DNA from 2 places in the Streptomyces sp. NPDC104309 genome. Region 2 is predicted to be linked to the other one. Evidence: riboswitches for the same ligand, from Rfam matches in the RefSeq annotation. Region 2 holds a riboswitch; the other holds the start of a gene.
The links. A riboswitch is a leader RNA that binds a small molecule or an ion and turns the genes downstream of it on or off. The one in region 2 is predicted to bind cobalamin.

Region 1: it holds a riboswitch for cobalamin, as region 2 does, so the genes downstream of both, ACZ68L_RS19720 (prenyltransferase/squalene oxidase repeat-containing protein) here and ACZ68L_RS39960 (ATP-binding cassette domain-containing protein) in region 2, are expected to answer to the same signal.

The regions. Positions count from the first base shown of each region.
Region 1 is NZ_JBVJMV010000012.1:182,746-186,938, reverse strand. It holds gene ACZ68L_RS19730 (energy-coupling factor transporter transmembrane component T) at 1-205, opposite strand, end outside; gene ACZ68L_RS19725 (SCO2322 family protein) at 202-888, opposite strand; gene ACZ68L_RS19720 (prenyltransferase/squalene oxidase repeat-containing protein) at 885-2,159, opposite strand; cobalamin riboswitch at 2,268-2,402, opposite strand; gene ACZ68L_RS19715 (MBL fold metallo-hydrolase) at 2,647-3,702, opposite strand; gene ACZ68L_RS19710 (lipocalin-like domain-containing protein) at 4,084-4,193, opposite strand, start outside.
Region 2 is NZ_JBVJMV010000051.1:36,696-40,888, reverse strand. It holds gene ACZ68L_RS39970 (acyl carrier protein) at 1-233, shown strand, start outside; gene ACZ68L_RS39965 (beta-ketoacyl-[acyl-carrier-protein] synthase family protein) at 230-1,453, shown strand; cobalamin riboswitch at 1,534-1,722, shown strand; partial or broken gene ACZ68L_RS39960 (ATP-binding cassette domain-containing protein) at 1,769-2,086, shown strand; gene ACZ68L_RS39955 (PRC and DUF2382 domain-containing protein) at 2,181-3,263, opposite strand; gene ACZ68L_RS39950 (cytochrome P450 family protein) at 3,829-4,193, shown strand, end outside.

The DNA.
Region 1 (4,193 bases), on a different contig from region 2:
CCACATAGCCCGCGACCCCCACCAGCAGCCCGAGCAGCAGCGGATTGGTGGTCCGGGACGCGGCGGTGGCGAGACCGAGCGCCCACAGCCACCAGGCCCCGGCGGGCAGGGCGTTGCTCCGGGTCGTCCCGGGGGCGCGCAGCGGCCGGCGCGGCCGGACGGTGCCGGTGGCGCCGGTCACCCGGCCGCTGGTCGGGGCGGTCATCCGCGGCGGCGGCGGGCCTGCACGACTGCGGCGATGCCGAGGACGAGAACGGCGCCGACGCCGACGAGCACCCCGGCGGACGGCCCGCCACCGGAGCCGCCCGAACCGGCGGAGGCGGCAGCGGGGGCGGAGGCGCCCGGGGACGCCGCAGCGGAGGGCTTCGCGTGCCCGTCGCCCGCGACCTGTTCCCCACAGCCCGAGCCCGGATAGCCGGAGATGGCACAGAGCAACGCGTCGCTGCTGTACCGCAGCGGTTTGGCCACCGAGGCGAGTGCCTCGGCGGTGCTCGCGTCCGGGGCGACCCGCGCGCACGCGGTGCGCGGCGCGGGCGGCGTCTCGCCGGCCGGGGCGTCCGCCGCCGTGCCCGGGTCGATGACCAGCGCGATCCGCTTGGTGCCGGCCTCGGCCGGGGTGTCCGCGCAGATCTTCGCGAAGTCGGGGGAGCGGCGCGGCTTCGCCGAGTCCTGGGAGTCCTCGCTCACCGAGAACCGGAAGCCCTGCACCGTGCCGTCGTCGGGCCGGACCAGGGACGGGCCCTGGGTGGCGTACGTCCAGCCGGTGCCGGAGCCCTCCCAGAACGACCAGTACCGGTACCCGGCCGCCTGGGCCGTCCCCGCGCCGAGCACGGCCAGGACGGCGCCCAGGGCCACCAGCAGCGCGGTGGCCCTTCCCGCGCGCCTCACAGCTGCCGGTTCTTGCGCCGGCCGCTGATCAGGAAGGCCGCGGCCGCGGCGACGACGAGGCCGATGCCGATGAACCACCACACGCCACCGATCACGTCGTCGCCGCTGTGCACCTGGTCCTTCTCCGTGGCCTCGTACCCGGTGTCGGCCGACGGGTCGGGCGTCGTGACGGCCGCGGGCGCGGGACCGGTCGCGTTCAGCCGGTCGACCAGGTCGACGCCGTTGAAGTCGCGGGCGTCGGCGCCGGTCGCGTGCGCGGCCAGGACCAGCTGCGCGTAGGCGGCGGGGCCGTTCTGCTCGGCCCAGGGGCCGGAGTTCTTCTTCAGCCAGGCCATGGCTTTGGCGGCCTTGTCCTGGTGGCCCGCGGCGGACAGGGCGACGACCGCGTCCGCGGTGTTGCCGAAGTCGGGCTGCGGGGTGGTGTCGGTGGCGCCGGGCATCGGGGCCAGGTCGAGGTGGCCGCTCGTGGCGAGGGTGTTCGCGAGGTAGTGGGCGCCGTTCTGGGCGGCCTGCTCGGGCGTGAGACCGGACCCCGGGTGGCAGCTGGTCCCCTTGACCGCGGCGTTGTTCCCGACGGCCAGGGCCTTGCCCATCGCGCCGAGCACGGCGGCGGCGGTGGCGTCCGCGTTGGCGGCGAGCTTGCCGGCCTTGTCGGGCTGGTAGGCGAAGGCGCCGCCGTCCTTGCCGCCGCACGGGATCGCGAGCGCGAGCAGCGGGGAGTAGGGGGTCTTGCCGCCCGGGGTGGTGATGTCCGCGAGCCGCTGGCCCTGCCGGGCGAGGGCGCCGATCACCAGCGAGGTGGAGTTGGCGTCGCTGGGCGCGCCGGCGGTGTAGCCCCAGCCGCCGTCCTCGTTCTGTACGGACTTCAGCCAGCGGACCGAGTTGTTCACGGTGTCGCGGTGCCCGCCCACCTCGACGAACGCCTGGACGGCGGCCGCGGTGGCGTTGGTGTCCAGCACGGTCTTCTCGGTGCAGGGCTGGGAGACGTCGGGCCGGTACGCGGCGTAGGCGCCGTTGCCGCACTGCTGGGCGATCAGCCAGTCCACGGACTTCGTGGCGGGCGTGACGCCCTCCAGACGCTGGGCGAGAAAGGCCAGCGACTGCCGCCAGACACCGTCGTACGTCGGGTCCTTCGTGCCGTACAGCCCGGACGGCAGGGCGAGGGACGGCGAGGGGGAGGGGGACGGCGCCGCCACCGCGACCGGGGCAGCGGCCGCACAGAGCACGGCGGCGGTGGCGGCGAGCGTTGCCGCGCTGCGGCGTACGGTCATGGTGGGCGGTGCCTCTCCTGTGGGGAACCGGGCACAGGCACGCTCAGGCACCAGGCTCCGGCTCCGTATACCTCGACGGTGCCGACCACCGGGGTTCCGGTGGTCGTGAGCCGGTCACGACCGCGGACAGGGCATTCCGGCTCACCGTCTGCGACGACGGTTCACGGTTGCGTGGTCAGCGCCGGATTCGCACCGGCTTCCCCCTGAACGGGCATGATGACGACCCGCACACTCTACCGGGCGGGGCCGGACGGGTTCCGGGGCCGTCCCTGGGGCTCGTTCCGGACGGGACGGGCGCGTCGGCTCGTCGCGGCCCCGAGGGTCCCGGCGGGCGACGGCTTCACCGCGTTCGCCGGAAGCCGGGCCCGTATGCGAACCGGGCCCGTGCGGGAGCCGGGGTGCCGGGGAGAGGGCGAACGAGCCCCCTGCCCGGCGGCCCGCTGCCCGGCGGCCTGCCGCGCCCTTCGCACCGCGACGGCCGCGCCCTTCACACCGCGATGTACGTCACCGGCTTGCTCCCCGCCACCGCCTCCGCGCGCCCCAGCCTGACCAGGCGCCGCAGATGCGCCTCGGCCTCCGAGACGGCGATGTTCCGCGAACCGTGCGCGATCTGCTCCCACGGCCGGTTCCACTCCATCCGCTCGGCCAGCTCCCACGGCGTGAGCGGCGTGGCCAGCAGCTTGAGCAGTCCGGTGAGGCGTTCCTCGTGATGGTCCAGGAGCTCCCGTACCCGCCCCGCGGCGTCCGTGAACGCGTACTGATGGGCGGGCAGCACCTCCGCCACGCCGAGCCGGCCGATGTGCTCCAGCGAGCCGAGGTAGTCACCGATGGGGTCTCCCCCGGCGGAAGGGGCGGTGCCCGGCGCGGCGTCCGGGTCCTCGTACAGCCCGATGTGCGGGCTGATCCCCGGCAGCAGATGATCTCCCGAGAACAGCCGTCCCCGGCCCGGCAGATTCCCCGGATGCTCCTCCTCCAGATGCAGACAGACATGACCGGGCGTGTGTCCCGGAGTCCAGATCGCCCGCAGTTCGCGGCCCGCCAGGCCGAGGAGCTCGCCCGGAACGATCTCCCGGTCCGGGAGCGCGGACCGCAGCCCCGGCAGGGTGCGCATCCGGCCGTCCTCGACCGCGGCCCGCAGCGGTGCGAGATGCTCCTGGGGCGCACCGACGGCGGTGAGCTTCGTCAGGAGGTACGACAGCCAGGTGCCGGGCCGGGCCTCACGGGTGCGGCGCACGATCGCGGCGTCCGCCGCGTGCATGGCGATCCAGGCCCCGGACGCCTCGCGCACCTGACCGGAGAGGCCGTGGTGGTCGGGGTGGTGGTGGGTGATGACCACCCCGTGGATGTCGCCGATGCCCGTACCGATCGCGTCGAGCCCGGCGGTGAGGGTGTCCCACGCCTCCGGATCGTCCCAGCCCGTGTCGATCAGGACCGGCCCGCGATCGGTGTCGAGGACATGGACGAGGGTGTGGCCGAGCGGATTGTCCGGGATGGGGACCTTGATGCTGTGCACGCCCCCGCCATGGTCGGTCACCTGCGTCATGGGCTCCCCATCTCTCGTCGAGGCCTGGTCGGCGCACCGGACGTACGGCCGTGCGGCGCACCGCGCCCACTGTAACGAGAACTTGTTTCAGTAGTAGCCCTGGTCGACCATCTGTCCGTACACCCATCTGCCCGGCGCACCCGGGGAGTTCGGCGCGCACGAGACCGCGGGACGGCCGCCGCCGGCTCGCGGGACGGCCGCGCCGGTGGGTACCGGGCGCGGGCCGCCCCTTGTTTCCGCCCGTGGCCCGCGTGCGTCGTGCGCCGTGCGGGCCGCGGCTCCCGCGTCGGCGCGGGGTGGTCCGGACAGCCGGAGCCCCGCGCCGGGCGGTGGATCCGGGGTCACCGGCCGGACGGCCGGTGACCCCGGATCACTCGTCGCTCAGGCGGCGTCCGCGGCCGGCCGGTGCCACACGAGCTGCGGGGTGCGCGCGCCGTCGCCGGTTCCCTCGGTCGGGGGGACCAGAGTTAATCGGTCCCCCTCCACCCGCC
Region 2 (4,193 bases):
CCTTCAAAGTGCCCGCTGCCGAGATCCGTCCGGATTCCACGATGGACAGCCTGGAGATGGACTCCCTCGCCGTCGCCGAGTTCGCCGTGCTCATCAGGGAGACGCTGGGCGGCCGGGGAGACTTCGACACGCTCCCCAAGGGCGCCACCCTGGCCGAGATCACGCGTTTCGTCGACGGGGCCGGCGGCGGGGCGCCGGCGAGCAGCGCGGCACCGATGAGCAACGCCCGATGAACAGGCCCGTCATCGCCGTCACCGGCCTGGGCATGATCACCCCGGTCGGCAACGACACCGAATCCACCTGGAAGGGTGTGTGTGCCGGGATCTCGCCGGTGCGTACCGTCGCGGCGCTCGAAGGCTGCGCGATCGATTTCGCCTGCACGGTCGACGGAATCGATCTGGACGCCGAGATCGGCGGCCGCACCTCGTTCCGGATGGGGAGGTACACCAAGTTCGCCGTTCTCGCCGCCCGGGAGGCGGTCGCCGACGCCGGGCTCGACCCGGCGGAGTGGGAGGGCGGCAGGGTCGCGGTGGTCGTCGGCACCAGCAGCGGGGGCTCCGCCTCACTGACCGAGCAGGCCGTCGTGCTCGACCGGCTCGGACCCGACGCCACCTCTCCGTCGGGCATCCTGCTCACCATTCCGAACATGCCGGCGGCCGAGATCGCGATCCAGCTGCGGGCCACCGGTCCCAGCCTGGCGCCGTGCACGGCCTGTTCGTCCGGCGTCACCGCCCTGTCCGTCGCCCGCGATCTGCTGATCACGGGGCAGTGCGACATCGCGATCGCCGGAGCCACCGAGTCGATCGTCTACCCGGCCGCCATGGCCGGGTTCGCCCGATCCGGAGCCGGGGCCCGGCGGGACGGCGACGCTGCCGGGCAGTGCCGGCCCTTCGCGGCCGACCGGGCCGGGCTGGTCATGGGTGAGGGCGCCGCCGTCATGGTGCTGGAACGGGCGGACGACGCCCGCGCCCGAGGGGCGGCACCGCGGGCGCTGGTCGCGGGCACCGGGGCCACCACCGACGCCCACCATCCCATCAGTCCGCATCCGTCCGGCGCGGTGGCCCGCAAGGCGGTGGAGATCGCGCTGCGCGACGCGGGCTGGGCGGCAGAGGACGTCGAGCACGTCAACGCACACGGCACGGCCACCCCGGTCAACGACGCCACCGAGGCCGCCCTCATCGCCCGGGTCTATCCGCACCGGCCGCCCGTCACCGCCCCGAAGGGCGTCCTGGGGCACTGCATGGGGGCGGCCGGGGCGATCGAGGCCGGACTGACCGTCCTGACGCTGCAACGCGCGGTCGTGCCGCCGATCGCCAATCTGGACGCACCGGCGCCCGAGTTCGACATCAACTGCGTCACCAAGTCCCCGCTGCGGCAGCCCATCCGGCGTGCCGTCAGTCACTCCTTCGGATTCGGCGGACACAACGCCGTGATCGCTCTTCAGCGCCCGTAGGCACCAGGCAGGTGGTGCGACGGGAAACGGCCCGGCGTACCACCGGCCACAACACCGCCCGTGAGCTGAGCAGAGGCCCGTGATGGCTGGCCGGAGCCAGTCGAACTCCACGAAGGGGCCAGGGAATCCGGCGAGAATCCGGAACTGACGCGCAGCGGTGAGGGGGGCGGGCGGGGCCACGGCCACTGGGAGCACCCTCGGGTGTCCTGGGAAGGCGTTTCGTCCGCAGGAACCCGAGTCCGAAGACCTGCCGGCACCTGCGGTCCGGTACCCGGCGCGGGACGCCGTACAACGGGCTCCGCGTATGGGCCCAGATCGCGCGCACTGGCCCAGCAACCGTGTGAACTGCTGCTCGACGCGCCGACGAACCACCTGGACATCCAGCACCAGCTGGAACTGATGTCACTGATCGCCTCGTTGCCCCTCACCGGTGTGATCGCTCTGTACGACCTCAATCTGTCCGCGATGTTCTGCGACCGGATCGTCGTCATGAAGCAGGGGCGCGTGGTGGCCGCCGGAACCCCCTCGGAAGTGATCACCGAGGAACTCATCGCCGATGTCTACCGGGTCAGCGCGCGGGTCGCTCCGGACGGCCCCGACGGGCGGCCCTCGGTGCGCTTCGTGCCCGAGCGCCCCGGCCGCCGACAGCGAGAGGGCGGACCCCGGCACACACGGGTCCGCCCCTCACTCATGGTTGCGCCGCGGCGGTACGCCACGGTGTGCGGGGTCAGCGGTGGCGTCCCCGGCCGAACTCGCCGCCCAGGTCCTTGCCACCGATGTCCTTGGAACCGATGCCCTTGCTGTCGGCGTAGTCGATCTGCTCCTTGCGGAGTTCGGCGGAGATCTCCTTCTGCTCGGTCACCCGCTTGGTCTCCATGCGGACCCGTTCGACGGGCACCGTCTCCTTGCGCATCGTGGCACGCTCGGCGTGCAGAGTGAGCTCGACATCCTGCTCACGGATGTCCGAACGCCCCGCCGCAGACCTGTCGCCGGGCTGAAGGGGTTCACGGATCACCCGCACCTCTTCGTGCGTCACCGGCACCGTCCTGGTGACGTTCTCGGTGACGACGTATTTGTGCAGACGGGCCTTGCCGCTCTCGTACTCCTCGGTGCCGATGAGCAGTTGCTCCTCGGAGCGGATCAGCTCCTCCTTGCCGCCCAGGTCGGCGGCGGACCGCTCGGAACCCGCCCCGGCGCCGACGAGTGGACGGGCCGCGCCGGCCGTCCCGGCATCGCCGCGAGTGCCCGAGCCCGTACCGGTGCCCGCGCCGGCCAGGCCGCTCGTCCGTGACGTGGTGGCCCGGGGGGTGCCGGCGCCGGTTGCCGGGGTTCCGGCCGCGGTCGGCCTGTCGCTCCCGGTCGTGCGCCCGGTGCCGGCCTCGCCCATGGCTCCGGCTCCGGCGGCTCCCGCCGCGCCCATGGCCGTGGTGCCGGTCCCGGACGTCGTCCTCCCGGTGTCCGCGCGGCCACTGAGCCTGGCGGTGGTGTTTCTGGCAAGGCCGTAATGGCGGTAGAGCTCTTCCTCCTCCGCCACCGACAGATGCGCGTCCGCGTCCACCCGGGGGGCTTCCTTGACGCGGTCCTTCGGATGTGAGATGTGCAGGTCGGAGCCCACACGACGAGCCCCCGCAAGAGGCACGAAACTCTCCTTCATGCCGAACAGGCCGGTCTTCACCGTGATCCAGTCCGGGCGGCCGGTGTTGTCGTCGACATACACCCGGCCCACACTGCCGATCTTCTCGCCGGCGTTGTCGTACACCGTCAGGCCGTCGAGCTCTCCGGAATCCGTGAAACCGTCAGCGGCTCCCATGACCGATTCCTCCTCGCCTGGGCGCGTCCTGTGGCTGGGTCCATCAGGGGAGGCGCGTCCGATTTCCATCGCGCCTCACCCGGATGGACGCTGCAACCTCCCCACCTGCGGAGCCCGTCCCCCGCATGCTCGGCGCCTCGGCGCTGGCCGCCCGTCACGGCGGTGCGCACGCCGCTCCCGCGTTAGGCCAATCGGGTGAGGTGCGGAGGCGTGGCGGGTGTGCGCCGTGCGCCCCACCCGAGCGGCGGCCGGACATGCGTCGAGGCGCCGCACGCTTCCGGGCGACCGCGGACGGTCGACCCGATACCGGGCGTCCGCGCGCCGTGCCGGGCGTGCCGCCGGACCGCGAATCCGCGCGCGCGGGGCGTACCGCCCCATGACGGGACCGAGCGGGGCCCCGTTCGCATACCGAGGTGTCCCCGTTCGGGACAACAGCCCTTCCCGTCGACGGCATCGCCCCTAGGATCGGCGAAATCGAACGGGTTGCCGTCCCCATCGCCCTCGGGTACCGCCCACCGGCCGACGACCGTCAGGAGAGTCCCCGTTGACCAGCACCCCGTACCGCATGGACCCGGCCGGCGGCTGCCCGCACGCGGACAACGCCGGGCTGCTCGCCCGAGGAGCCGTGGCATCCGTCGTGCTCCCGGGCGACGTGGCCGGGATGGCGGTCCTCGGACACGAGGCGCTCAAGGAGTTCCTCGCCCACCCCGACGTGGCCAAGGACGCACGCCACTTCACCGAGCTGGCCGAGGGACGCATCCCCGACGGCTGGCCGCTGAAGACATTCGCGACCGTGCGGGGCATGACGACGGCCGACGGCGAGGACCACCGGCGGCTGCGCTCACTGGTCGGCAAAGCGTTCACCGCACGGCGGGTCGAAGCGCTGCGGCCGCGGATCGAGACCGTCACCGCCGAACTGCTCGACGGCGT